DNA from 2 places in the Priestia sp. ABM2_011 genome. Region 2 is predicted to be linked to the other one. Evidence: riboswitches for the same ligand, from Rfam matches in the RefSeq annotation. Region 2 holds a riboswitch; the other holds the start of a gene.
The links. A riboswitch is a leader RNA that binds a small molecule or an ion and turns the genes downstream of it on or off. The one in region 2 is predicted to bind FMN.

Region 1 (10,186 bases), 2.9 Mb from region 2:
ATTTTTAGAAATTATACAACAGTAAATTGTGAATTTCCAGCAAATATTGAGGAAAATTTAAAAGCTAAAGGGAAAATATCCGTATATTTTGTTTGAAAACTGCCGTTATGTTAAGGGATAAAGGGTTTTCATGAAAAAAACAAGAAGGAAATAAAAAAACGAAAAAGGAACAGCACCGGGTGAGGCGAGGATTTACATATAAAAGGCTCGTCTTTTTTTAACCGTTTCTACATATAGTGAACTATGAAGGGTAGAAGGGTGATGGGCATGAAAAGGTGGAAACTCACGCTGCAGGTTGCTGCTACGTATGTAGGCACCGTTGTAGGAGCCGGTTTTGCAACAGGCAAGGAAATTGTTCAATTTTTTACACAGTACGGGGAACTTGGAATGGTTGGAATTTTGGTCAGCGGCTTGTTTTTTATTTGGCTAGGTTCGAAAATGATGCTGCTTTCGCACGCAATTGGGGCTTCTTCTTATCAGCAGCTTAATACATATTTATTTGGTGATGTACTTGGAAAAGCGGTAAACGGTGTAATGATCGTCATTTTATTTGGAGTAACTTCAGTCATGCTAGCGAGTACGGGGGCAATAGGAAAAGAACAGTTCGGGCTGTGGCCTCCTGTTGGGATGATTTGTACAATTGTTTTAACTTATATATTTATCGCAAGAGGAATTAACGGTATTTTAATGGTTAATTCTCTTGTTGTGCCGATGATGCTTTCATTTGCTTTTATCATCTTTGTGCCAAATGTCAGCTATTTCTCACTGATTCAAACGAAGCCAGACTTAACGCTCGTCACACAGTGGAAGTGGGCGGTTAGTCCCTTTTTATATATTTCCCTAAATCTAGCTTTGGCTCAGGCCGTTTTAGTTCCATTAGGAAGCTCCGTGAAAGATAAGAGCGTGATCAAAAAAGGGGCCGTAATAGGAGGATGTGTACTTACGTTTATGCTTGTTTCTACTCATCTTGCCCTTTCCAATTTGCCTTATTCATTTCAACTTGATATTCCGATGAGTGCCGTTGTTAAAAATATCTCAGCGTGGGTGAATGTTTTATTTACGGTAGTTGTGTTAGGTGAGATTTTTACTACATTGATTGGAAATGTATTTGGAATCGCTAAACAGCTTCAATCATTTCTTCCCCTGAATGACAAACAAGCTTTTGCGTTTATTATCTTGGCATGCTTTATTATCGGGCAATTTGGATATGCTCAGCTTCTTGAGTTTTTGTATCCGATATTTGGCTATATTGGACTAGCTTTTGTATGGATGCTATGTATTAAAAAAGAAAAAATAAGCTAAAAGCTGGATTTTGCAGAACAGATGTGAAAAACGAAGTTAAATGATGTGACAAGTCGATTTTACTTTGCTATAATGTAAAACAAATAAGACTCTAGCAGTCGAATATATTATCCTTCGGGGTCGGGTGTAAGTCCCAACCGGCGGTGATAAAGCATATGCTTTTAAGCCCGTGACCCGTTTTCATACGATGTATGTTAGCGGTGGATCTAGTTAAAATCTAGAGCCGACAGTAAAAGTCTGGATGGGAGAAGGATCAGGAAGCACAGTTGTTTTTTTGTGTTGTATTAATAAGGGACAGGTTTGCCTTTTTTAAAGCTACCCTTGTTTTTGTACACAAAACATAACTGTTTATTTCGTATACAATTAGCGGAATTTTGCATAGATAAAACTGATTCAGCTCAGCCGACCCCTTGGACATTTGTTCAAGGGGCTTTTTTATTTTCAGTGGTTGGGGGAAAGATAAATATGAAAAAAAAGCAGCTGCTATTTCAAAACGGCATAAGAAGTTGGAATAGCGCCAAAGCAGGTGAAGAAAATGTTCACAGGTATTATTGAAGAAATTGGAAAAATAAAACGGATTCAAAAGGCTACAGAAGCAATTGTTCTTACGATTGATGCGAAGACCGTGTTAGAAGATGTGAACTTAGGGGACAGTATTTCAGTTAACGGCGTTTGTTTAACCGTAACGGCTTACTCTCAAAATGAATTTACGGTCGACGTCATGCCGGAGACGATTAAAGCAAGTACCCTGCAGCTTCTAACCGTTGGATCACGTGTTAACTTAGAACGGGCGATGGCTGCAAATGGCCGGTTTGGAGGGCATTTCGTCAGCGGACACGTTGATGGAATTGGAACCATTGTAAGCAAAACACGTAAAGGAAATGCCTTTTATTATGAAATTCAAGTGGATCCTGAACTTCGTGAATTTATGATGTTAAAAGGATCTGTTTCTGTAGACGGAACAAGTCTTACTATTTTTGATGTCAGCAATCAATCATTTACTATTTCTCTTATTCCTCATACGGTGCTTCACACAGTCGTGGGAGACAAACAGCGAGGAGACAAGGTGAATATTGAATGCGATATGTTAGCTAAATATATGCATCAGATGATGGCTAACAAGTCAACTCCTGGCGCCTCGAATCGGTCAGGTAATATGAAGGATTTATTGCAGCAGCATGGTTTTACAAATTAACAGTGGGGTGAAAGAGATGTTTCATAAAGTAGAAGAAGCCATTGAAGAGTTAAAAAAGGGAAAAGTGGTTATTGTATGCGACGATGAAGATCGAGAAAATGAAGGAGATTTTATTGCATTAGCCGAAAAAACGACGCCTGAGGTTATTAACTTTATGGCTACTCATGGAAGAGGATTAATTTGTACACCTGTTAATGAAGAAATTGCGCATAAATTGAATCTTCACCCGATGGTAGTGAACAATACGGATGTACATGGAACAGCATTTACAGTAAGTATTGATCATATTTCAAGTACAACAGGTATCAGTGCGTACGAACGTTCTGCTACCGTTATGGCTCTTGTAAATGAAGCAACGGTAGCAAGTGATTTCCAACGACCAGGACACATTTTTCCGTTGATTGCAAAAGACGGGGGCGTTCTGCAGCGTGCGGGTCATACAGAGGCCGCTGTTGATTTAGCCGTGTTAGCAGGAGGAAAGCCTGCGGGTGTTATTTGTGAAATCATGAATGAAGATGGAACAATGGCACGCGTACCGGATTTAACAAAGATTGCAGAGCAATTTGATTTAAAAATGATTACAATAAAAGATTTGATTGCCTACCGCCGCAAACATGACCAGCTGATTAGCCGTGAAGTAGAAGTAAGCTTACCTACGGCATTTGGTGATTTTAAGGCTGTAGGATATACAAATAAACTTGATAATAAAGAACATGTGGCTCTTATCAAGGGTGATATCGATCATAATAGCCCCGTTCTCGTGCGGGTTCACTCCGAGTGCTTGACTGGAGATGTGTTTGGCTCTGAGCGCTGTGACTGCGGTCCTCAGCTTCACGCAGCTCTTACGCAAATTGAAGAAGAAGGACGCGGCATTCTGCTGTATATGCGTCAAGAGGGCAGAGGTATTGGCTTATTAAATAAGCTAAGAGCATATAAGCTGCAGGAAGAAGGATACGATACCGTAGAAGCGAATGAAAAACTCGGGTTTGCTGCGGATTTACGAGAGTATGGAATCGGTGCTCAAATCTTAAAGGACCTTGGAGTCAAACAAATGAAGCTTTTAACGAACAATCCTCGCAAAATTACTGGGCTAAAAGGCTACGACCTTGAAGTGGTAGAGAGAGTGCCTCTTCAAATGCCGGCAGTGGATGCCAATAAAAAATACTTAGATACCAAAGCTAAAAAACTAGGTCATTTATTACATTTATAAGTTTACACTTTTTTTCGTTATAACAAATGAAGCTAATTCATGAAAAGAAATGTAAATAACTATATATTACTACTAGCAGGAGGAACAAGAGATGAATCATTTATATGAAGGAAATTTAGTTGGCACAGGATTAAAAATCGGAATCGTGGTAGGGCGTTTTAATGAATTTATTACGGGGCGTTTACTTAGTGGAGCAGAAGATGCGCTTAAACGTCACGGCGTAGCTGATGAAGATGTAGACGTGGCTTGGGTACCGGGCGCTTATGAAATTCCATTAATCGCTAAAAAATTAGCTGAATCTAAAAAATATGACGCGGTTATTACGCTAGGAACGGTTATTCGAGGAGCTACTCCACACTTTGATTTTGTATGTAATGAAGTAGCAAAAGGCGTTGCATCTCAAAGCTTACAAACAGGCGTACCAATTATCTTTGGTGTATTAACAACTGAAACAATTGAGCAAGCAATTGAACGTGCAGGAACAAAAGCAGGAAACAAAGGATGGGAAGCTGCAGCATCAGCTATCGAAATGGCTAACCTTTCAAAAATGATTGAAGGATAATAGAGGTCATTCCAGTTTTTGTAAACTAAAGAGTTAAAAGAGGCTGAAACAAAAGTATGGTAGTTGAAAGAAGATCCGAACGATGAATCGTTCGGATTTTTTCATGGTTAGGGTTACATTACAACGTAGGTTTCCTGTATGTAGGCTTCTAACTGTTGAGTGGAGAGCAGGGCGAAGGCTCCTGTAGGGAAAGCGAAGACTTGCAGGGAAATCACCTGCAGTGCAGCAAGCGATCCATACTATCTCATGTATCCGATTTGTTCGCCTTTAGATTGGATTGATGTAGTATGTCTCAATCTCTTTTGAATAGCAGCTAGCTATGTATAATTTAGCTAAAACGTCTTACTCTAAGTAATAATTAGGTCGTAAAAGGGAGACGTCTATGCCTCATTATACTGCTTTTTTTGCATTGATTATTATCAGCACAGCCGTTTTGCTTACAGTATTCATACGTAAAAAAGATAAAAGGCTAGTCGTTTTGCTTTTTTTTATCATTGGAATGGCTTATGTACTAGAGTATGTTGTATTTGTGTTGTTTGAAAGTTACGAGTACGATCCTGATTTTATGACCAATGAATATTTTGATAATTTGTTTGGGTCCTTAACTTCTCAAACGTTTGCTTTTCCAATCATGGCTATGGTGGTAGCTGCTTATCAATTAAAATTCCGCTATATTTTAATCATTTCGGCTATGTTTATGGGGATTGAAGAATTATTTTTACACTGGGATATTTATACACATCACTGGTGGAAAACAATTTATACAGGCGTTTTAATGACTATAGGCTTTAGTATTTCAAAGATTTGGTATGTATGGCTAACAGAACGGTATATGACATTTGTGCATTACGCTACATTTTTTCTGGGAATGCTCGCCATTACTTCTACTATTATGTTTCTGCTGTTAGCATACTTTCATAATAATTGGTTTTATACGGGATGGTTTGCGTCGGCTACTCATGATTCCGTAAATGCAACGATGATTTATGTTTGTATTGTTACGATTCTCCTCGTTTGGAGTGTAGTCAAAGAATTTTTTATTGGAGCTGGGATCATTATAGCGGGGCTGCGTATAGTAGATATTTTACTAATTCACTATGGGATTTTACTGGTATCTATTACCACTTCACTTGTTCTTTTTACGCTTTTACAAGCGGGTGTATTCATTCTGAGCGTTATGCTTCAAAACTTTATTATGAAAAATTGTTATGGGACGAGCAAAAAAGACGTTGCGTTTCCAGCAAAGAACTACTAAGATAATACGTAACTCAAATAGTTTAGTTCAATAATATTTGAAACAAAGAAAAATGAATTGACGGTTATGCGTATTATTTGTAAGATAGGAAAGCAAATAATAGAAAGCCGAAACAGGGGAGTGAAGGATTCGTGAAAGAGTCCTTTTTTGTAGAAAAGGTACTTAATAATAATGTTTTAATTGCTAAACACCTTACCTATGATGAAGTTGTGCTAATTGGGAAAGGAATAGGGTTCAATAAGAAAAAAGGCGATGAAATCGATGCAAAAGCCGTGGAGAAAATGTTTTTGTTAAAGAGTGAAGAAGAGCAAGAACAGTACAAGCAGCTTTTAGCTCAGGTGGATGAAGACGTGATTGAAATGATGAATGATATTGTAACGCACATTCAAAAGCGTGTTAACATTCCTTTGAATGAGCATATACACATTTCATTGACGGATCATATCGCGTTTGCGATAAAACGTTTTCAGCAGGGAATGGGGCTTAAAAATCCATTTTTACTTGAAACAAAAGCCTTATATCCAGAGGAATACACGATCGCATCTGAAGTGGTAGAAATTATTAGTCGTAAAATAGGCGTGAAGCTTCCAGTAGGAGAGATTGGTTTTATTGCGCTACATATTCACAGCGCGCTGACTGAAAAAAATCTGCTGGAAGTGAATCAAGACTCGCAGCTTATTCAAACGATTATTAATGTGATTGAAGAATCGCTTCATCTGCAGGTAGACAAAGAATCTGTACACTATATGAGATTGATTCGTCATTTACATTTTGCCATTGATCGAGTAAAAACAGGAGAAAAAATAGAAGAGCCAAAAAAAATTGCTTTGCTATTGAAAGAAGAATATCCTCTGTGTTACAATGTGTCTTGGAAAGTGATAAAAGTAATGCAGCAAGCGTTACATTTACCTGTGTATGAAGCAGAAGCAGTTTACTTAACGATGCATTTGCAGCGACTTATAACAAAAACGGATTTATAAAATCATTTCAATACGTGTTACTGATACGATCAGGCATGAGTGAGAAATGAAGCGATGTGTAATTGGATGAGTGTATCCATTTGTCGTTTCTTTTTCCTCATGCCTTTTTTTGTTATAAGAAAGCGCAATCATTGAAGACTTCGCCTCATAACACCAGGAGATGTAATGAGTTTTCTAGTTAAAGAAAGCGTTTTATGAAAGCGCGTTAATGATTCACGTATCAAATAAATAGCTTGTTGCACACTAAATATATAAAAGGAGGTAAGCGCCATGTTTAAAAAACTTTTTGGAGTATTACAAAAAGTCGGAAAAGCGCTTATGCTACCGGTTGCGATTTTACCGGCAGCAGGGATTTTACTTGGAGTAGGGACAGCGCTTCAAAACCCTACATTGTTGGATGCAGTACCGGCACTTGGTGCAGACTGGGTTCAATTAGTTTCAAATGTTTTGTCGCAGGCGGGTCAAATCGTATTTGACAACTTATCGCTATTGTTTGCCGTTGGTGTTGCCGTTGGTTTAGCCGGTGGTGACGGTGTAGCAGGTATTGCTGCAATCGTAGGTTACTTAATTATGAACAAAACGATGAGCACAATCTTAGTTGCTACAGGACAACTAGATCCTGACAAAATGGGTGCTAATCCAGCTTACACTAGCATCTTAGGAATTCCTACGTTAGCTACGGGTGTATTCGGGGGTATCATAGTAGGTATTTTAGCTTCATCCATGTATAATCGTTATTTCAATATTGAATTACCATCTTACTTAGGGTTCTTTGCAGGAAAACGATTTGTACCAATTATTACTGGGGTATTTTCAATTCTTTTAGGTGTTATTATGATTTTCATTTGGCCGCCAATTCAAAGCGGATTAAATGCTTTCTCTACCAACATGATTGATGCAAACCCAACTTTATCAGCGTTTGTATTTGGATTAATTGAACGTTCATTAATTCCATTTGGACTTCATCACATCTTCTACTCTCCGTTCTGGTTTGAGTTTGGTGATTATGTCAATAAAGCAGGTCAACATATTCATGGTGACCAAAAGATTTTCTTTGCTCAATTAGCAGATGGCGTGCCTTTAACAGCAGGAACATTCCAAGTTGGTAAATTCCCGTTCATGATGTTCGGATTGCCAGCAGCCGCTCTTGCGATTTATCACGAAGCGCGTCCTGAAAACAAAAAATATGTAGCTGGTATCATGGGTTCAGCTGCTTTAACATCTTTCTTAACGGGTATTACAGAGCCGCTTGAGTTCTCGTTCTTATTCGTAGCACCAGTATTATTTGCGATTCACGCAGTATTTGCTGGTTTGTCGTTTATGGTTATGCAATTATTAAATGTTAAAATCGGTATGACATTCTCAGGTGGGGTTATCGATTACGTTCTATTTGGAGTTATGCAAAACCGCACAGCATGGTGGCTAGTTATTCCAGTAGGTTTAGTTCTAGCAGTTATCTACTACTTCGGTTTCCGCTTTGCAATCCGTAAATTTAACTTAAAAACACCGGGTCGTGAAGATAAAGAAGAAGGAGAAGAAGATGTAAAAGTAGAAGCAGCAGAGCTTCCGACAAATATTTTGGCTGCACTTGGCGGTAAAGAAAACATTACACATTTAGATGCTTGTATTACGCGTTTACGTGTTTCAGTAGATGATGTGGGTAACGTTGATAAAAACCGCTTGAAAAAACTTGGAGCAGCTGGTGTTCTTGAAGTTGGTAACAATATTCAAGCTATTTTCGGTCCGAAATCTGACACGTTAAAAGGTCAAATTCAAGACATTATGAATGGCAAAACACCGGTTGTCACAAAAGAAGAGACAAAAACAATTGAAAAACCTGTTGCAACATCTGAAGTAGGAAGCGATAATGGTAATGATATTGTTTCACCGATTGAGGGAGAATTGGTACCTTTATCGGAAGTACCAGATCAGGTATTTTCACAAAAATTAATGGGTGACGGTTTTGCGATTATTCCGAAAACAGGCACAGTAGTTGCACCAGTGGACGGAAAAATAGTAAACTTATTCCCGACGAAACATGCTTTAGGTATTGAATCAACGACTGGACGTGAAATTTTAATTCACGTTGGTATTGATACAGTTAATTTAAAAGGCGAAGGTTTTGAAGCTTTAGTTGCCCAAGGCGATGAAGTGAAAAAAGGACAGCCTCTATTGAAAATTGATTTAGACTTTGTAAAAGAAAATGCGCCATCGACGATTACGCCGATCATTTTCACGAATTTACAAGCTGATGAAAAAATTGATATCTTAAAGCAGGGCCAAGTTTCTCAACAAGAAGCAAATATTATTAACATTTCAAAGTAAAAAGGAGATTGATTTAACATGGCACAAAAAACATTTACAGTAACAGCAGACTCAGGAATTCACGCACGTCCAGCAACAACTTTAGTACAAGCAGCAAGCAAATTTGATTCTGACATCAACTTAGAATTCAACGGTAAAACTGTAAACTTAAAATCAATCATGGGCGTTATGTCTTTAGGTATTCAAAAAGGCGCTACAATCACTATCTCTGCAGAAGGTTCTGACGAAGCAGATGCACTTGCTGCTCTTGAAGATACAATGAGCAAAGAAGGATTAGGCGAATAATGACAAAGGAAATTCAAGGCATTGCCGCTTCTAGCGGCATTGCTATTGCTAAAGCATTTCGTCTAGAAAATCCAGAATTAACCGTTGAAAAAAAATCAGTAACTGAAGTTGAAGCAGAAGTAGCACGTCTAGAAGCTGCGCTAGAAAAATCAAAATCAGAACTTGAAATTATTAGAGAGCACGCTCGTAAAGAACTTGGAGATGACAAAGCAGAAATCTTTGAAGCTCACTTATTAGTTCTAAGCGATCCTGAACTTATTAATCCAATTAAAGATAAAATTACGAATGAAAATGTAAACGCTGAACATGCACTTGATGAAGTAGCGGCAATGTTTATTAATATGTTTGAGTCAATGGACAATGAATATATGAAAGAACGTGCTGCTGATATCCGTGACGTAACAAAACGTGTATTAGCTCATCTTTTAGGTGTAAACGTTTCAAATCCAAGCTTAATCTCAGAAGAAGTTGTCATTATCGCAGAAGATTTAACGCCGTCTGATACAGCACAGTTAAATCGTAAGTTCGTAAAAGGATTTACAACAGATATTGGCGGACGTACTTCTCACTCAGCAATTATGGCGCGTTCAATGGAAATCCCAGCTGTTGTAGGTACAAAAACAGTTATGGAAGACATTCAAAACGGCGTATTAGTAATTGTTGATGGTTTAGATGGCGAAGTTATCGTTGATCCAAGCGAAGAAACAGTAAAAGCTTACGAGAAAAAAGCCGCTGAGTATGCAGAACAAAAAGCTGAGTGGGCTAAGCTTGTAAATGAAAAAACGGTTTCAGCTGATGATCATCACGTTGAACTTGCAGCTAACATTGGTACACCAGAAGATGTAAAAGGCGTATTAGAAAACGGCGGGGAAGGCGTTGGCCTTTATCGTACAGAATTCTTATATATGGGCCGCGAAGAGCTTCCGACAGAAGAAGAGCAGTTTACTTCTTATAAAACAGTTCTTGAACGTATGGAAGGCAAACCAGTGGTTGTTCGTACTCTTGATATTGGTGGAGACAAAGAGCTTCCTTATTTAAATCTACCAAAAGAAATGAACCCATTCTTAGGATT
Region 2 (20,450 bases):
TAACAAAAAGAGGAATCTGTCTTTTCTCTTTCAGCCCTCCTAATTCATACATACCAAAATTAAATAAGCGTATCTGTCCTCCGTGTGTATGTCCGCTCAAAATTAAATCTACTTTTGATTCTTCATCTACATAATAGATAACATCAGGATTGTGGCTTAGAAGAATGGTAAGCTGGTCAGGTTCAATGGAAGAAACAGCTCGCTTTAGATCCATCTCACCTTCGGATAAATCATCTACTCCCGCAAAATTGCATGTAGTACCATGTTTAGAAACTGCAGAGACATGCTCGTTTTTAAGGGTAATAACTCCCTCATCCTTAAGCATCTGCTTCAATTGCACTTGACTTACTTCGTAATCATTATTTCCCCATACAAAATAGACCGGTCCAAGCGTTTTAAGCTTTTGAATATTTTGACGAGCACGCAATAAAGGTACTCCTCCTTCTAGTAAGTCACCGCCTATGATCACAAAATCTACTTCACCAGGTATTTTTTCCAACAGCTTCGACGAAACTGTTCGCTTATGTACATCCGATATAAAAAACAGGCGTAAAGGCTGCTGATTTCCGGGAAATGCTGATAAATGAATCGTTCTTTCTTCTACATATGTACGATGGGCTTCCGAAAACATAAAAATCAGCAGGCCTATGCCTAACGCTAAAATAATTAAAGAAATAACCATATATTCTCCTTCTTTTCATTTTATACACGGTGTGTTTCTGTTAAAGAAGAAAGGGCATAAATTGTCGCAATTGTTAACAAACCTACTACTTGATAGAGCGCAACTGTACTTAACGATAAAATTCCTATCACACATAGACATGAAACAAGATATTCATGCCATTTTACCTTATAGCCTTTTAGAAACAACCGACTTTGCAGAAACACTTTACGAACTGCCGCCGACAGACAAAAAAGAGCCGTGAAAAATAAGATTATAATACCAAACACATCTAACGGATGTAAAATCATTTGAATAAGTAAATAGGTTAACGAAGCTTTTGAGCCTACAGCCGTTAAACTGCTGATATAATAACTGCATAACCACGCAGCCAGCAAGTTAAACCAATCTCTCACAAAAAAACCCCCTTCACTAAACTTCTATGTAAAAAGAGGCTTTTTCATGCGATTCTATTTATTTTCATGATATAAATTAATTCCATAAGTGGACTGCATCCAGCGGAACGTTTCTTTTCGGTTCTCCCATGTTTCAGGCGTCGCCCATAGCTCTTTGCTTCTTTTAATAATCTCACAGCGCAAGTCTTGAAAAGTCTTTTCCGCTTTCTCGCTTTTTTTCTGCAGCTGTACAGTATAAAAATAAAGGGAGACGGTAAGCAATAGAAACATCAAATGCCCTATGTTACCTAACAAAAATGAGAAAAATTCGCTAAACGTCGTAAAAAAACCGCTTTGAAATATGAAAAAAAAGTAGCTAATAACAGCCGTTAAGCTGGCTAAAAACAAAAGCTTCCATCTTTTCTCTTTAGCTTTCAGCTTATTAACCGTCTCTTTTCTTTTGATAACGCTCGCTAATATATATTGAAGTGTTTCATCGCTTTCAAAGTCTATTAACTTGTTTTCCAACATTCCACCCCCTCGTATGCTAGTACAACATATGAGTGAATATAAAAGATTATGTGGATAACACTGAAAATAATGGCTGTTTCCTTAACCTTTACTGCATGAGTTCTTCTGGCTGTACAGATTTCCCTTTTGACTTTCGTATCTGCAGGCCTAATAAAAAATCAATGAGAAAATGAGTGAAAATCGTGACATACAAATTTTCGGTCCACCAAAACAGCAACCCTATTAAAAAGCTTAAAACCACAACCGAAATAAAAAGAAACCACTTTTTTAAATATCGAATGTGAACGAGTGCAAATACGATACTCGCCCAAAAAAGGCCAAACTGAACTTGTATAACCCCTCGAAATAATATTTCTTCTGAACATGCAACGATTAGGCAAATAAGGGCTAGATGAGGAATGGAACGATTAGCAAATAAACGTTCATTAATCCCTCCGTCATCATATAAATGCTCGGGTACACATTTCATTAGAAGCATATCTCCTCCTACTACCAAGAGAGCTGTACCTCCCCCGTACAATAAAATAGACGCCCAATCCAGCTCAAAAAACTGTAAAAAGGAATGCCACGAATCAAATGTGAAAAAACCGATGCCTAAAGCAATAAAGCAGATGAGCAGCTGCGTTACATATAAATTTTTAACCAGCTCTGCATCCGTCATGGATGAAATAAGCTCTTGCTGTGACTTTGCCATTATATCTCTCCTTGACGAAGCAAACGAGCTAATTCTAATTCCCAGCCTTGAAATGTCCATTGCTCTTGCTCACCATTTGTTTTTTTATAGGCTTCTAAATCCAATCCGCAGCAATCGCAACAATTCTGAAGCTCTGATTTTCCGAGCTCATTGAAATAGCCAAGCAGCACCTGACGACGGCATTCTTTTGCCTCAATAAACTCCTTCATCGCACGATACTTGTCATGTTTGTTTCGAAGACGTTTATTTACAGCTGCAACAATCGTTTCATGCAGCGATTCAGGGATTTTCCTAGGTTCAACATGTTCATTTTCCACTACATTTTCTCTGTACAAATAATAACGAATAAATCTCCAATGTGTTTCTTGAATACCCACTGTATAAAGAAAATGAGACTCTACTTGTTTTAAAGGAATGGCCTGATCATGATTTCGTAAATACGACAGGCAGTATAAGATGATATCTGAAGAAGGAAGCTCAATTTCAAGTAAAGAATGAGCAAAATCATCGTCTCCTTCAGCATAAAGCAAAATCGCAATACTGTTTTGCTGATCGCGTCCACTTCTTCCAATTTCCTGTACGTATGCTTCTAGCTGCGTAGGTGTATGAAAATGAATAACAAAGCGAACATTCGATTTATTAACCCCCATTCCAAATGCACTTGTGCAGCAAATGATATCCAGCTGATTTTCTAAAAATTGCTGTTGAACAAGCATTCTTTCATTCGGTTCCATTCCCCCATGGTAATACTGCACTCGCTGTATCCCATTTTCCTTTAGAAGCTGTGTTAATGCTTCTGTCCAAGATCGGCTGGAACAATAGATAATTCCTGGACTTTGCAGTTCACTAACGTACATCAGCAACTTCTCTTTTTTCTCTTCAATACTTGCAACAAAATCAACTTTCATCGCAATATTACTTCGATTCATGGAATAGATGTGCTCGTTGACAGCAGGCAGCAATAAGTAGCGCTTAATATCTTCCACTACTTCCCTGGTCGCAGTTCCTGTTAGTGCCAGACATAGCGGACTGCCAAGTTCCTTCCATATATCTCCTAACTGAAGATAATCCAAACGGAAATCATGTCCCCACTGAGAAATACAGTGCGCCTCGTCCACAACGAAAAGGCCTACCTTTGCCTGTTTTAATGCTTCTACCACAACAGCGTTTTGCAAAATTTCAGGAGATGCATAAATAAAACGATAAAAAGCTAAATCTTTTAGCGCCCGTCTTTTTTCTTCTTGTTGTAGGAAACTATTTAAGGCAATAACTCTCTTTTCTCCACTTGCCTTTAGTTGTTGAACTTGATCTTCCATCAGTGAAATTAAAGGAGATACAATCAGCACCGGTCGGTTCAACACATAAGCGGGGAGCTGATAGCACAATGATTTCCCTGTTCCTGTAGGAAGAACCGCTAACACATTATGACCTGTTAAAATATCTTGAATAATCTCTTTTTGTCCTAGTCGAAATTGGCTATAGCCAAATTGTTTCTGTAGAAGTTGTTCTATCTTCACATCAAACACCACTTTTTTTAGTATCAGGTAAAATGTTTTGCTAATACGAGACGAATCTGAAAATAGGTAACGTCGTCTTTTACTTCTTCCTTTATCGCCTTTAATTTATTTGTACGCAAACTTTCAAAAGCCGAGATAATTTCTTCCTGCTGCTTAGGCGATACGTATGCATCGATTGAAAAAGATGGAACAAACAGAGCTAATTCTGCAATATGATCTTCAATTGTACTTTCTTTTAAACGCCTTATATAAGCAATTTCTTCAAGCGTCTTTCCTTTTTGAAGCCAGCTATACGTTTTTAACGTCGAGCTTGTCAAAGGCAATTCTAAATATAGATCATGCAAAAAAGAAGAAAGTACATGAAAGCTTTCATTATTTTGACTCACTTTTTCAATGATATGATGAATAACCCCTAAAAGTTGAATATGCACATAATGCTCATCGAGTTCATATTGATATGCTAACTGATTTTTTGTAAAGCCTACTCTTTCGTATCCAGTCAGTTGCAAAACAAAAAGAGACGCATCCCGTTCCGTACAATCTTTCAAGCACGTTCGGAGCTCTTTGAATAGCTCGGCGGCTAACTCTTGACGCGTTTGCTTTTGAGACATAATATACGTTTTGACCCATTGAATGACCTCAGGATTTTTGGAAATGGGTAAAAACCCTTTTTGAAAATACTGTAGGTTGGATAAGGTCTGAATGAACAAAGTGATTCTTGCTAAAAATAATTGAGTACTGCTTGCGAATTTCCATCCGTCTAAAGCTGGATGAAAGGGCCGAGCCGTCAGTTCATCTTCAAGGCGTGTTCGTCCCTTATCTGTCATCACATACTTTTGATTTTCAGTTTCTTCGATATACTGCTGTTCTTTTAAATATGCAACGCAGGTTTCAAAAGACCGTTTATCTAAGTAAAGAAATGACTGAAAAAGAAAAGAGATTCCAAAAATTTTTCCGTCTTGAATTGTTTGCGCTGACTTTTTACCTGTTAATAAATGATAAATACCATAGGCGGTTCGCTCACCTTTTAACTGTTTTATACAAAATAAAATGCTAACTTGAATATAATTCAAAGGTGTCAACTTCCTTTCTCATTCATTGTACCAAAAGTGACCAATAGCATGTGAGATAAAGGCTTTTTAGCTCTTTCCTTTATGTATCAAAACGTTTGGATAAGTGAAGAAACCTTGATTTGATAAGCATTCTCAGTGACTTTTCTATTGAAAAGTTTTATAAATCATTTTACAATGAATAAGGAGAAATTTCACTCTTGATTCGCGAAGAGATTATATAATAAGAAATTTTCGAACACTTTACAGGAGGTCTTGTTATGCCAAAATATACAATTGTTGATAAAGATACTTGCATCGCATGCGGCGCTTGCGGAGCAGCAGCACCAGACATTTATGATTATGATGATGAAGGTATTGCATTCGTAACATTAGATGATAACCAAGGTGTAGTAGAAATTCCAGAAGATCTAGAAGATGATATGATGGATGCAATGGAAGGCTGCCCTACGGATTCAATTCGCGTAGCGGATGAAAAATTCGAAGGCGATGCTAATAAATTCGAATAAGTATTGAACAAACCTGTAGTATAGTACATGCTGCAGGTTTTTTTTTATATAAAAATCGCTCTCCCCGGGAGAGCGATTGAATTAAACAGCAACGCGGCGCGTGATCCATTGCTTCATTTTTGAAAACAATAAGACAAAAATAACCCCTGTTGCTGCTCCTTTTATTAAGTTAAACGGCAAAATACCTGCAACGATATATTGACGCGCTTGTTCACTAGACATTTCTGGCGATTGTAAGAAGATTGTATACGCCGGTAAAAAGACATAATAATTTAAGACAGCCATGAGTACCGTCATTACAACCGTACCCGTAACCAAACCTATCGTTACGCCTTTAGCTGTTTTAAATCGACGGAACATATATGATACAGGAAGAACGAACAGTAAACCAGCTACAAAGTTCGCCACTTGACCAACCGGAACCCCTGTAGCACTTCCTTGAATTAAATAATTCAATAAATTTTTTATTCCTTCTACTATAACAGCAGCCATAGGTCCAAATACAAGTGCTGCTACGAGTGCAGGAATTTCGCTAAAATCAATTGTTAAAAACGGAGGTAATCCAGGAATCGGAAAATTAATCATCATTAAAATGTAAGCAATACTGCTTAACATTCCTAGTATAACCAGCTTTTGAGTTTTCTTACTTTGTTGCATCTTGCCTCTCTCCTTCTTTGTGATCCACTCTTCAAAGAAGAAAGGTTCAACTTCATATCCCCACGCAAAAACCTCCCAACAAATGATTCGTTGAGAGGAGACATGGCAGGCATATTTAATAAACGTTCATCACATTAGGTTTTGAACGCTGAACCTCCACCTTCTCCCATCCAGACTGTACTGTCGGCTTTGGAATTTCACCAAATCTGCTCGTATGTATTACATATAAGCTCGCGGGCTCAAAACAATTTGTTTTTTTACCGCCGGTCGGGAATTTCACCCTGCCCCGAAGATAGATCAATATTTAATTATGAATTTATTATATGTTATCTCGAATTAAAAGTAAATAAAGAAGTTTTTTTAATTCCTATTAAATTGATGTCTTTTATAAACTTCATTACTGTTTTATATGTAAAATAAGGAAATAAGTGCATAACCAACAGCATTATGACATATTTATAGTTTCAATTTTACGTTTACAATTGTGTATTTGATAACTAATTGTAAAGTTTAAAAAATATAATTGACAGAATTTTTTTAACATGGTAAATTATCAAATATTTGATGATAGTAAAATCCAAGGGAGATGTTCACGTCATGTATAACGTATTAGTAGCTGATTCAATTAGCAATGAAGGTCTTGCTCCACTACTTGAAGCTCCTCATGTGAATCTTACGCGAAAAAAAGTTGAAGAAGTTGAGAATGATTTGCATACGTACGATGCGCTTTTAGTACGGAGTGCTACGACGGTTACAGAGGATTTGCTGGCAAAAATGCCGAATTTAAAAATTGTTGCTCGCGCTGGAGTAGGTGTCGATAATATTGATATTGAAGCCTCAACCAAACGAGGGGTTGTCGTTATTAACGCGCCGAACGGAAATACCATTTCAACGGCGGAACATACATTTGCTATGATGGCTAGCTTGTTTCGGCATATCCCCCAAGGAAATGCTTCAGTCAAAGCGCGCGAATGGAACCGCTCAGCATTTGTTGGAACAGAGCTTAATCGCAAACACCTGGGCATTATCGGATTTGGAAGAATTGGCTCAGAGCTTGCTAAACGCGCAAAAGCCTTCAATATGAGCGTTCACGTTTACGATCCTTTTTTAACCTCTTCCCGAGCTGAAAAGCTAGGCGTAGAACTATTATCCCTGGATGAATTACTAGCAGCAGCGGATGTAATTACCGTACACACTCCGCTTACGAAAGAAACCAAGGGATTGCTCAATCATGAAACATTAGCCAAAACAAAGAAGGGTGTATTTTTATTAAACTGCGCACGCGGCGGGATCATTGATGAAAAAGCCTTAGTTCATTATTTAGAAATTGGCCATGTTCAAGGTGCAGCTATTGACGTATTTGAAGTTGAACCGCCGATTGATAACCCTTTGTTACATTTTGATCAAGTTATTACAACTCCCCATTTAGGAGCTTCTACAAAAGAAGCCCAGCTTAACGTTGCTGAAGACGTGGCACATGACGTTCTGCGTTTTCTAGAAGGTAATCCTGTAAGTTCATCCATTAATTTACCAACGCTTTCTAAAGAAGTTTTTGAAAAAATTCAGCCGTTTACGAGCCTTACTAAACAAATGGGAGCTATTTTATCTCAATGCATGCGAGAACCCGTTCAGCATATCTCGATCTCCTACGGAGGTACAGTGACGGATTTAGAAACCACTTATATTACACGGAGCTTGTTATCAGGCTTTTTAACCCATCGTATTGACTCACCTGTTAACGAAGTCAATGCTTCTATGATTGCCAAAGAACGAGGAATTACATTTGGTGAAAAAACATCGGAAGATACGCAAGGATATTCTAATATAATTGACGTTACAGTAACAGGCGAACAGCGTACATTTACCATTACGGGCACTTATATAGCAGGATATGGACCTCGAATTGTTAATATTGATTCGTTTGATATTGACTTTTATCCAGAAGGACATCTTCTTTATATCCGTCACAGTGATCAGCCCGGAGTTATTGGAAATGTAGGGAAAGTACTTGGAGATTTACGTATTAACATTGCTACCATGCAAGTGGGACGTAAGCAAAAAGGCGGCGAAGCCATTATGATGCTCACGTTTGATAAACTTTTAGATGATTCTGTCATCACTTCATTAAAACAAACAAGCGAAATCGTGACCATACAGCGCATTGAGTTGTGACATTGAAAAAAGAGCCTTAACGGCTCTTTTTTTATGGACTTATTTTTAACACTTGTCCTGCATTTAAAGCGGTGTTCTCTAAATGATTCCACTTTCTTAGCTGCTCCACATCGACTTCATATTTGGCCGCAAGTTCAGATAATGTATCTCCTTGATGGATAAGAATACAGTTATCAGAAGCCTGATGTAACTGCTGAAAAACCGTGGCAGCTAAATCGTTTTTTACGTATGCCGATAGTTTTTGCTTGTCCAATTTGGCGAGTGGGTTTACCGCATTGGTTTTATCCGGATTCCAACTTCCTTGATGAACTTCAAAATGCAAATGTGCACCTGAAGATCGTCCTGTATTGCCAACCCATCCAATGTTTTGACCTGCGGCTACAGAATTCCCTTCTGCAACAAGTCGTTTCTCTAGATGAGCATAGACCGTTTCGTATCCATTCGTTTGTTTGATAAAAACAACTTGCCCGTATGTATTTGAATAATAAGAGCGGCTCACCACTCCTTTTGCAACAGCATACACCTGTGTACCAACAGGTGCTGCTATATCGATTCCAAAGTGTTTGGCGTGACGAGAACCAAATATATCAGTTAAGACTCCTTCAACCGGCCACTCCCACTGCTTCTCTTCTGCCTTTACCATTTGCCCGCCCAAAAATAAAAGACCTATACACAATCCCATCACTAATACAACCAATATTCTTCTTAACACGTCAATCATGAAGAAAGAACCTCCTATGTAGATCATTGCACACAAAACATACTATATGCCAATTCCTTCTCTTTTAGACTTGTTTATAGAAAAAATAAAGAGATGTGATTCTCCAATGAATCACATCTCTTTGCTATTCTTAATATTTCAGCCGAAGACAAACTGTTATTTAGCATGTGTTTACTTTGGCAGTTTGATAAAGAAAGTTGTTCCTTCATTTAATTCACTTTCAACCGCAATAATCCCTTGGTGTGCCTCCACGATATTTTTAGCGATCGCAAGCCCAAGACCAGTTCCTGACTTTCCTCTCGTTCTGGCTTTATCAGCTTTATAAAATCGCTCGAATACAAACGGAAGATCTTCTTTTGGAATCCCTGCTCCCGTATCTTGAACAGAAAGATGGATTTCGGATTGACTTTTATCAAGATGCAGCTTTACTTCTCCGTAGTCATCCGTATGACGAATGGCATTATCAATTAAGTTTGTCAGCACTTGTTCCATACGGTCTGAATCAATCATCGCTTCAAATTCATCTTCTATTTTTCCATTAAGAGACAGTTTAATATGTTTTTCTTTAGCTAACCCTTGAAACTTGCGCAAAACACGTTCTGTAAATTCAACCATTGCTACAGATTCTAAGTGAAGCTGCACATGTCCCGCTTCCATTCGCGCTAAATCTAAAAGTTCATTTACAAGCCGGCCCATACGGAGTGATTCATCATAAATCACCTGTGCAATTTCTTTCTTTTCTTCATCCGTACTTGCAATATCGTCAATAATAGCTTCACTATAACCTTGAAGCATAGAAATAGGTGTACGCAATTCATGAGACACGTTTGCAATAAAATCTTTTCTCGATTTATCAAGTTTACGCTCTTCAGACATGTCTCGCAGTACAGCTACAGCACCGCGGATTTTCGTTTGATTATAGAGCGGTGACATTAAAATGACCCACGTTTTCCCTTGAATTTTCAACTCTGCACTTCGCTCCGTTTCAGTCTCTACTACCGTTTGAAACAAATGCACGACGTTTGCTGGAAGCTCAGGCACCTGCTGGTTGTTCACATCCTGCTCGTAATACCAAGTCTGAAGAAAATGCTCCGCTGGGGGATTGGTAATTAAAATCGATCCGTCTCTACTAAACGTAATAACACCGTCTGCCATACTGCTTAAAATACTTGAAAGCTGTTCTTTTTCCTGATTGAGCGCATTGAGATTAAACTTTAACTGCCTGCCCATTTGATTAAAAGCAATCGCTAACTCTCCAATTTCATCGTGAGTTAAAATAGGTACTTTTGTATCAAAGTTCCCTTTTGTTACTTCAAATGCCGCCTGCCTCATTTTTCTAAGAGGTGCTGTAATTCGAGTAGATAAGAAAAAAGCAAAGATAGTAGTTAAAATAATAGCAATACCTGCAGCCAATAAAATGAACTTAGTCGTATATTGAGCGGGCTCTTCAATTTCAGAAAGAGATTGATACAGATAAACGCCGCCTGTCGGTTTATTATCTTTCATTAAAGGTACACCGACAACAAACATTAAAGGCTCATCACTCGTGTCTTTCTTTGTGGTCATGTACATTTTTTCCCGTATTACTTTACCTTTTTCAACCACTTGATTTAGCTGATCGTTTTGTTTAACAATGGCCGAAATAGCTTTCTTATTTTCTTTATCAGGATGTGTGGAATGCCAATAGAAATCTTTATCTTGAACAATAACTACACTTGCTTCATCTGCAAGTTCACGAGCAATGGATAGTCCTAGCTTTTCATCCTCTGTTTCCTGCACAATGGTAGAGATTTTAGCAGCCGTTTTAGTTAAACGGTTTTCTGCGTCTACAACATGATAATTTTCAAAAAACTGAAGCAGTAAAATGGTCAAAATAAATAAAACAAGCGTAACGAGCAATAGGATAGTAAACCATAGTTTACCAACTACACTTCTCCAAAACATCAGTTATTTTCAACCTCAAATTTATACCCTACTCCCCAAACGGTTACGATCATTTTCGCCGCTTGTGACGATACGCGATTTAACTTTTCACGCAAACGCTTGACGTGCGTATCTACCGTACGAAGATCTCCAAAGAAATCATAATGCCACACTTCACGCAGCAGCTGCTCTCTGTCGTATACTTTATCTGGCGTTTTTGCAAGGTAGCATAATAATTCATATTCTTTTGGAGTTAAATTAACTTCTTTTCCGTCTGCTGTAACGCGATGTGCATCATTATCAATCGTTAAGTGATCAAAGACAATAAGGTTTTTCACGCTCGTTTCTGGCTGAATAAACGTTGCTTGAGAAGAACGTCGAAGCAGTGCTTTTACGCGAAGAACCACTTCTCTTGGGCTAAACGGCTTAACGATGTAATCATCTGTACCTACTTCAAACCCTTGGACTCTGTTTACTTCTTCACCTTTAGCTGTAAGCATGATAATAGGAGTTGCTTTTTTCTCGCGAATTTGTTTACAGACCTCAATACCGTCTATGCCAGGCATCATTAAATCTAATACAATCAAATCATAATCTATGTGTAACGCTTTTTCGATTGCTTCATGCCCGTCGGCTGCTTCTTCAATGATGTATCCTTCTTTTTCTAAGTACATTTTTAACAATCGTCTAATGCGATCTTCATCGTCTACTAGCAGTAATCTTTGTTCGTTTTGCATGTATTTTCAACCTCCTAGTCTTAGTGTACAAAAAAAAACCGGCGAGTTCTACTTATGTTACCCAAACAATGTGACAATTCGTGAACACCTTTATGAAAAATAGCTTTTTTCCTCAAAAAAGAGGTTGAGACATATCGAAATCCATCCAATCTACAGATGGACAAATAAAATACAGGAGCTAGAAGCAACTACATATATGAAGCCTCCGTTCACCATGCAAATAAAAAAATCCGAACAAATGTGATTCTCCATCAAGAATCTCAACTCATCGTTCGGATCTTCTTCAACTAAAATATCTTTATTTCAGCCTCTATTCTATTTTTAAAGGTTACGCATATGAATGTAAACCTGCAATAACTAGGTTCACGGCCACTAAGTTGAACATGATGATGGCAAATCCGCCAACTGCCAGCCAAGCTGATTTTTCACCGTGCCATCCTTTAGACAGCCGAAGATGAAGAAAAGCGGCATAAAATAAAAAGGTGATCAGCGCCCACACCTCTTTGGGGTCCCATCCCCAAAAGCGCGTCCAGGCCATCTGAGCCCAAATCATAGCGAAAATAAGTGCTCCTAATGTAAAAATAGGAAATCCAATCGCCACTGCTCTGTAGCTTACTTCATCAAGCAAGTCGCTGTTTACCTGCTTCACAAGCGGCTGCAGTGCGGCTCCAATTCGCTTCCGTAAAATAAGACGAATCAGCCAATATAAGACAAACCCACCGGCTAACGACCAAATAACCGTATTTAATTTTTTAGCATTGATAATAGCCGGCATATCAACAAGCGGCTTTATGTCGTTCCCGTCTGTCCACTCACTTTGATGAGGCCCCACTAGCGGAACCATATGATATACGACTTGCTCTTGTTCGCCACTTTTATTAACCCAATTAAATGATGACTCGTAGTGAGCCGCATTAAAAGCCAGCGTCACCGCTACAAACCCAAGCGTACTAATAAGCGTATACAGGATGAATTCCAGCCAAAATGCTTTTTTATTTCGCTTGGATTGATCAATTGTTTTGATTAAATAAATCAATCCTGCAACAAAGCTAATGGAAAGCACGGCTTCACCCGTAGCTGCGGTTGTAACGTGAATATGCAGCCAATTCGTCTGGAGAGCTGGTATCAGCGGCGTAATTTCAGTTGGAAACATGCTTGCATAAGCAATGATTAAAAGAGCCACCGGCAAGGCAAAAAGTCCAAGCATGCTAAGACGATAAATAAAGTAAATAACAATAAATGCGCCAACAAGCATCATGCCAAAAAACGTCGTAAATTCAAATAAATTACTAACAGGAGCGTGGCCTGATGCAATCCATCTTGTAATGAAATAGCCAATCTGTGCAATAAAACCGATGATGGTAACCGCAATTCCAAACGTTGCCCACTTTGTTTTCTTTTGAGCTGCTCGCTTATCTCGAATAGCTCCTCCGAAAAAAAAGGTTGCAACTAAATAAGCAATAAACGCCACATACAGTAAATTACTACTTATACTCGCGTAATCCATGCTTTTTCCTCCTATTTTGTTTCTTTATCATTTTGGTCCTTCAGCTGTGTGAGGGATGTGGATTCTAATAAACCATTTAATTCTTTTTTAAGACCATACCAGTTTTTATTTGTATGTGCGGCCAACCATATCTCATTATTGACTTTTTGAATCCACATGCGGCGATGATTCCAATACATCCCTTGAATCACACCAATCATAAAGATGGCTCCGCCAATCCCTAAAAACCAAAGCGTATAGTCTCTGCGAACGGTTAATCCCGTTACATTTTTCGTTTCCACACCAGCAAAGGTCATTTTATAATCGTTATTTCCTAGCGGTTCCAAGTTCTCTCTAATTCCAACAAAAGCAACTTCGCCTTTTTTATGCTGAGGCGTAATCATTTTAAATACAAAAGCCGGGTTGTTAGGCACTCTTGTTTTTGTATTTGGGTTTCCTTCATCATCAAAGAAAAAGTCTGGAAAGTAGCTCATGAGCTTGACTTTATATCCGTTTTTTAAATCATATGTTGCTTTTGGATTATGTAAATCTACTGTAAGTGAACCAACGTTTTTATTTGCATTTTTATCTGTTAAATGGAAAGACATAGAGCTAAACTCATTTAACTTGAAGTCCACTTGGTACATGGCATATCCTTCAAACTTAAGCGGCTGATTCACACGAATCTCTGAATCTTTTATTTTCTTTAGCTTTGAATATGCTCCCGGTATAAGCTTTCCTTCGCGCTTATACAGACTAACATCCGCTTCATATTTTTTGGCTACTTTATTATTCCCTGCACGATCAATTGCTTCTTGAAACACGGCGCTTTCGCTATCTTTATCATACGTTTCCACAGTAAAACGATGGTTTTTCAAAAAATACTCTCCGTTCGTCCCAGGAATAACTTTTGTTTCACCTTCACGGATCCAAAGAACTTCATCTATATACATACCTGGTACAAATCTAAGCATAGCACCTAGTAAAAAGATAATGAGACCGATATGATTAACGTATGGACCCCATCTTGAGAAGCGTCCTTTTTCAGCCAGCAGATTGCCCTTTTCTTCGCGAATAGAGTATCTTCTTTTTTTCAGCATGCTTTTTACATGTTCATAATCTTGATCCGTCCACGATGATGAAGTGCTGTATAAACGCTGTCTCTTTAAGAAGTTTGGATGTTTTGTTACACTCTGCTTTTTTAGAGCTCGGTACAAAGGCACTACTCGATCTAAACTGCAAATGACTAACGACATTCCTAAAGCAGCAATTAAAAGCAAGTACCACCACGATTCATAGAGATGATGAAAACCTAACTTATAATAAAGCTCTCCTGTCCATCCATATTCCTTTTGATAATACTCACCTGCTGTCACATTAGGAGGTATGTAAGCTTCTTGAGGATAAATGGTTCCGACTGCAGACGCAACAAGCGTCACAATAATGATCCAAATGCCTACCTTTACAGAAGAGAAAAAATTCCATATTTTATCGATAACTGTTTTATTGTACGTTTGCGATCGCCTTGCGCTTCCTTCATAACGCATATCTACTAATTTTTCAGTTGTTTCTTCTGCAATTGGTTTACCACAGGCTTCACACAAAATCGTACCATGCGGGTTAACGTGTCCACATTCACATTTTACGTGTTTCATTGTCAACACTCCCTATGGTTTAATTTCTTCCATATATTCTTTTATTTTAGATTCTTCTAATCCGCCAATAAAGCTGTCTACAATCTTTCCGTTTTTATCAATTAAAAACGTAGTCGGAAGAGGATCTATCCCGTACGCACCCAACACTTGTGAATCTTTATCCATCAAAATTGGAAAAGATAGCCCATACTGTTTAGCAAACTGCTCTACCGCTATATTCGTTTCTGCAACGTTAACAGCTAAAATTTCAACGCCTTGCTTTTTATATGCTGCATACTGCTTTTCCATCGCCGGCATCTCTTGTTTACAGGGCTTGCACCATGTTCCCCAAAAATTCAAAAAAACTCCTTTGCCTTTGTAATCTGATAGCTGATGAGTTTCTCCATTAATATCTCTTAATATAAAGTCAGGTGCCTCATCTCCTACCGATACCTTTTGTTTATCAGCAAAAAATTGAGCATAAAGGGTATATCCAACCGCGCACAGTAAAACTGCTAATATAACTGTTCGAATAATCAAGCGCTTTTTTTTCATAGCACGAACTCCTTTTAACCGCTTTCAATACGCTTTTTTTCTACCATTATATCATTTTTTTGGTAGTGGCTTTCCGATAATATTTCGACGTTTCTGTGAAGTCTTCCTCTCATTCTACAAGTTCGACATTTTTTCAAAAAACCTTGCTTGATTTTCTAATTCACGACATTTTTCATAAAAAAAACAGGTAAGTGAAAATTACTTACCTGTTTGAGACATTGAATATAATTGTTTGACTTCATGAGCCGTAAGCTCGCGTGCTTCTCCTGCATTTAATCCGCGTAAGTCTAAAGGTCCGTAGCGCTCACGTTTTAACTTTAATACAGAATGTCCGATTGCATCGAACATGCGACGTACTTGACGATTTTTCCCTTCGTGAATCGTCAGTTCTACAATCGCCGTCTGCTTGCTTTTATCAATGGAAAGAACTTTTGCACGAGCTGGTGCTGTTTTTCCGTCTTCAAGCATCACTCCGCGTTGCAGCTGTCTGATGCTTTCACGACTTGGGATTCCTTTAATTTTAGCTACATACACTTTATCCACTTCAAATTTCGGGTGCATTAGCTGATTAGCAAATTCACCATCATTTGTTAAAAGAAGTAGACCCGACGTATCATAGTCCAGACGTCCAATCGGGTAAATTCTTTCTTCTACATGCGGAAAGAAGTCAACGACTGTTTTTCTTCCTTTGTCGTCGTTAGCAGCTGAAATCACGCCTCTTGGTTTGTATAGCATAAAATAAACGGGCGCTTCGCTTTCTACCGGCACTTCGTCTACTTCAATTTTATCGTTAGGACCTACTTTCGTGCCCAATTCTTTTACAACTTTTCCATTTACTTTCACTCGGCCTTGGCCGATTAATTCTTCAGCTTTACGTCTTGATGCTACACCTGCGTGAGCAATCACTTTTTGTAATCGTTCCATTAACACTTCACCTCTTGTAACATCTTACTTGTTTACGAAGTAATACACAAGTCTATTTGCCACACAGAGGTAGAATTTTCGATTTCTTACCGGCCAAATACAAGGATTACGATCACAACTGATGCAATAATCCCTACCAAATCCGCCAGTAAACCAACCTTCAGCGCATCTCCCATTTTTTTAATACCTACTGCTCCGAAATAAACCGTTAAAATATAAAACGTGGTATCTGTACTTCCCTGCATGGTCGATGCCAAACGACCGATAAAAGAATCAGGTCCATATGTAGAAATTAGATCCGTTGTGATACCAAGGGCAGCCGTTCCAGATATCGGTTTAATAAGAGCTAAAGGTACAATTTCAGCCGGAACGCCGACTGCTTGCAGCATAGGTTTTAAAACAGATAAGAAAAAATCAAGGGCTCCTGAAGCTCGAAAAATAGAGATGCTCACTAACATGCCGACTAAGTAAGGAATGATGGAAAAAGCAATTTGTAATCCGTCTTTCCCTCCCTCTACAAACTTTTCATACGTAGGAATTTTTTTGTAGGTTCCATAAAGTAAAATACAGCCTACGATAAGAGGAATAAACATCAATGATACTTGATTAAGCATCGTCATTTTCGTTTTCCTCCTTTTCGCGTACGTCGATAATAAAAGAAGCGATCGATGATGATAGCTCCTATCGTAGCTACAACAGTTGCTAAAAGCGTAGTACCCACAATTTCAGTAGGATTAGCCGAGTTATACGTAATTCGAATGGCAATAACTGTGGTCGGTATAAGCGTTAAACTGGTTGTGTTAAGTGCTAAAAGTGTGATCATAGAACGGCTTGCTTCGTCTCTGTCGCCGTTCAGTTTTTTAAGCTGCTCCATCGCTTTAATACCAAGAGGAGTTGCCGCATTCCCCAGCCCAAACATATTCGCCATCATATTGGACAATATGTATCCTAAGGCCGGATGATCTTTTGGAACATCAGGGAAAAGTCTAGTAATAATGGGTCGAAATAGTTTCGCTAACTTGTCGAGAAGCCCTGCACTTTGAGCAATATTCATCATACCTAACCAAAAGACCAGCACGCTGATTAATCCAATGCTGATGGTCACCGCTTCGCCTGCTCCTTGAAAAATTGCTTTGTTTACATCACCAATTTTCCCATTTATAATTGCAAAAACAATTCCGATAATGGTCAGCAGCATCCAAATAATATTAACCATCTGTTTTGGCTCCAGACTGAATAAACATTAATCGCTTCACTCGATTAAAGAAACCTTCTTGCTGCTCGGCCTGCTTTTCGAAATAAATAGGAACACTGTCAATCGTTTCTCCACTTCTATAAATATCGAGCTTCCCTACAACATTAGGAACTTTCCCTGTTTCTTCCCACTGCTTTTTAGGCTGAATTAACGTTGTTTTCACTTCTACAGAGCTCTGTTCTTTCTTTGTAAGAGGATAGACGACATTTCGTTTAATATACAACTGATCTTTATAGAAAGAATCTTTTATATCTGCCAATTCGCCTTTTGCAGCTAAACTGGTCATATCATATTTATCAAATGCATTTTCATACATGGAAATGTGATCGTTCCAATCATCTGGCGCATTTATCGTTACGGCGATTAAATCCATTCCATCTTTTGTAGCAGTTGTCACAAGCGTTCGTTTTGCTAATTTTGTATATCCTGTTTTTCCGCCAGTACAGTATGCATATAGTGTTGTCAGCAGTTTATTTTTGTTTTTCCACACTCGATCCCATTTCTCTTCAGGGTGCTTCATTCGATAGACTTTTGTTCCTGAAATCTCTTTGAAAATTTTATTATTCATTGCATAGCGCATAAGCAGAGCCATATCGTGCGCTGTTGAGCGATGATTTTCATGATCGTCTAATCCATGCGGATTTTGAAATGTTGTATTCGTCATGCCAATTTCTTCTGCTTTTTTATTCATCAAATAAACAAATCCATCTTCGCTTCCTCCAACGGCTTCTGCGATAGCTACAGCAGCATCATTACCTGAGCGAAGCATCAAGCCATACACTAAATCTTTTAATTTTATTTTTTCACCTTCAACTAAATACACAGAAGAACCTTCAACGCCAACTGCGTTGTGGCTAACGGTAACTTTTTTATTTATTTTGCCAGATTCAATCGCCAGTATTGCTGTCATAATTTTTGTGATGCTAGCAATTCGGCTAACTTGATCTGCATTTTTAGCGTATAACACTCTTCCTGACTTCTGTTCCATCAAAATAGCACTATGAGCACTTACACTCCCTGCTGCAGATGATACGGAAGGCCAACCGCTGAGACATAGCAATACAATAAATAGATAGATGATACTTTTTTTGCTTCTTTTCATGTCATCCCCGTCCCTCTACCTGTTTGTACAAGTTTATGCTCGTCTTTTTTGGTTATGAATGAAAAGATTTGTCCATACAAAAAAGAACATAGAAAAACTCTATGTTCTTTTACGGTTTCACTTCATTTCTTGAAACGATTGAAAAAATAAATCTGCCTCTTGATCGGTTCCTTCTTGTAACAAATCTTCTGGAAGCGGCGGCAGCTCTTCGATACTTTTAAGCCCAAAATAGCCTAAAAATTCTTTTGTCGTTCCGTATAAGATGGCACGCCCTGCGCCTTCCGCTCGTCCCACTTCTTTTAACAGAACCTTTCCAATTAAAGTTTGAAGAGGTCTTTCCGTTTTCACTCCGCGAATCTCTTCGATTTCAGCTCTTGTAATTGGCTGCTTATAAGCTACAATAGCTAACGTTTCAAGCGCTGCTTGTGACAATGATTGATTAGCAGGAGCTTCTACGAGCTTCTCAATATATGGTGCATGCTCTTTTTTTGTAACAAGCTGATAGGCCCCGCCTATTTCAACAAGTGTAACTCCTCTTAACTTACACTCTTGCTCTAAGCTTTCCAAAGCACCTTGAATGTCTTCATGAGGCTTTTCTATAATCTCAGCTAACCGGCTAATAGACAGACCTTCATCACCAGAAACAAAAAGTAAGCTCTCAATAATAGCCTGTAGATTATTCGTTGTCATTCCTCTTCATTCCTTTCTCGATACGATACATAAAGCTCGTCTAGATTGTGCTGCTGTTCCACAACGATTTCATTTTCTTTCATTAATTCCAGCACAGCTAAAAACGTTACAACAATATGATCACGCTCTTGATAAGGAAACAGCTGATAAAAACTTTTTTTCCCTTTAAAGGCTTTTAATTCATTCACAATTTCACTCATGCGCTTGTCAATTGGAATATCTTGTCTTGCTATTTTCGTCTGCATAGGCTTTTTGTTTTGCTTTCGTTTCATTAACTTTTGAAAAGCACTTAGCATATCATACAGTGATATATCCAACCCTTCGTCCTGAGGCTGCGTACGTTCTTCTGCATTTATTTGCACATTACTTGGAGGTTTTGTATACACATGACTTTGGTCTTCTTCCAGCTTTTGAAGCTCTACTGCCGCTTCTTTAAACTTTCGATATTCAATTAAGCGCTGCATCAATTCTTCACGCGGATATTCTTCATCGACCATTTCAATTTCATCCATATCTTCTTCATACGTAGGCAGAAGCATTTTACTTTTAATTTGAAGCAAAGTTGCTGCCATGACTAGATACTCACTGGCAACGTCTAGCTGAAGCTCATTCATTGTATGTATAAACATCATATATTGCTCAGTAATTGTCGCTACTGGGATATCGTAAATATCAATTTCAAATCGGTTAATTAAATGCAGAAGAAGATCTAAAGGTCCTTCAAACGCATCTACTTTTACACTGTACTCCACTTTTATCTCACCAACACTTTTCAATTGCTTATCATTTCTGCTGCTTTATATAACGTTACTATCATTAGTATAGAGGATTATAGACACATGTCCAATACAAATTAACGTAAAAATAGGTCATTTGCCCATACAAAAAGTTTAAACATACATATGATGTCAAGGTAATAACATTTTCAAATGGCTGAAGGAGGAACTCGCATGGGTGAAAAATCTTGTGGATACGGTAGCGGTTTCGCTTTAATTGTTGTACTGTTTATTTTATTAATTATTGTTGGTTGTTCTTGCTTACGCTTCTAACCACACATATTGAATAAAAACAAACGTGTTCGCCATACCTTGAGCACGTTTGTCTCTTTAAAGGCACAGCGCTGATGAATAGCTAATTTTTGTGATACACTACATATAGAGTCTTACCAGGAGGGAACAAGATTGTATTCACAAGCCTATATTGATTATTTAGTTCAT

Region 1: another riboswitch for FMN. It lies ahead of ribE (riboflavin synthase); the one in region 2 lies ahead of ACXAE4_RS06120 (ECF transporter S component).

The regions. Positions count from the first base shown of each region.
Region 1 is NZ_JBSWUB010000001.1:4,005,715-4,015,900, reverse strand. Features, by position in the region: gene ACXAE4_RS21365 (YkvI family membrane protein) at 268-1,302, shown strand; FMN riboswitch at 1,409-1,559, shown strand; gene ribE (riboflavin synthase) at 1,838-2,497, shown strand; gene ACXAE4_RS21355 (bifunctional 3,4-dihydroxy-2-butanone-4-phosphate synthase/GTP cyclohydrolase II) at 2,514-3,707, shown strand; gene ribH (6,7-dimethyl-8-ribityllumazine synthase) at 3,799-4,269, shown strand; gene ACXAE4_RS21345 (hypothetical protein) at 4,652-5,524, shown strand; gene glcT (glucose PTS transporter transcription antiterminator GlcT) at 5,656-6,504, shown strand; gene ptsG (glucose-specific PTS transporter subunit IIBC) at 6,775-8,829, shown strand; gene ACXAE4_RS21330 (phosphocarrier protein HPr) at 8,848-9,114, shown strand; gene ptsP (phosphoenolpyruvate--protein phosphotransferase) at 9,114-10,186, shown strand, end outside.
Region 2 is NZ_JBSWUB010000001.1:1,136,117-1,156,566, reverse strand. Features, by position in the region: gene ACXAE4_RS06155 (metallophosphoesterase) at 1-682, opposite strand, end outside; gene ACXAE4_RS06150 (hypothetical protein) at 703-1,077, opposite strand; gene ACXAE4_RS06145 (DUF2663 family protein) at 1,132-1,587, opposite strand; gene ACXAE4_RS06140 (CPBP family intramembrane glutamic endopeptidase) at 1,676-2,281, opposite strand; gene ACXAE4_RS06135 (RecQ family ATP-dependent DNA helicase) at 2,281-3,798, opposite strand; gene ACXAE4_RS06130 (YpbB family protein) at 3,822-4,871, opposite strand; gene ACXAE4_RS06125 (ferredoxin) at 5,129-5,377, shown strand; gene ACXAE4_RS06120 (ECF transporter S component) at 5,459-6,034, opposite strand; FMN riboswitch at 6,189-6,332, opposite strand; gene serA (phosphoglycerate dehydrogenase) at 6,632-8,206, shown strand; gene ACXAE4_RS06110 (peptidoglycan DD-metalloendopeptidase family protein) at 8,238-8,927, opposite strand; gene ACXAE4_RS06105 (ATP-binding protein) at 9,099-10,871, opposite strand; gene ACXAE4_RS06100 (response regulator transcription factor) at 10,871-11,587, opposite strand; gene ccsB (c-type cytochrome biogenesis protein CcsB) at 11,916-13,094, opposite strand; gene resB (cytochrome c biogenesis protein ResB) at 13,106-14,728, opposite strand; gene resA (thiol-disulfide oxidoreductase ResA) at 14,741-15,262, opposite strand; gene ACXAE4_RS06080 (pseudouridine synthase) at 15,461-16,186, opposite strand; gene ACXAE4_RS06075 (spore maturation protein) at 16,273-16,806, opposite strand; gene ACXAE4_RS06070 (nucleoside recognition domain-containing protein) at 16,803-17,402, opposite strand; gene ACXAE4_RS06065 (D-alanyl-D-alanine carboxypeptidase family protein) at 17,395-18,543, opposite strand; gene scpB (SMC-Scp complex subunit ScpB) at 18,661-19,233, opposite strand; gene ACXAE4_RS06055 (segregation/condensation protein A) at 19,230-19,985, opposite strand; gene ACXAE4_RS06050 (YjcZ family sporulation protein) at 20,184-20,282, shown strand; gene ACXAE4_RS06045 (DUF309 domain-containing protein) at 20,415-20,450, shown strand, end outside.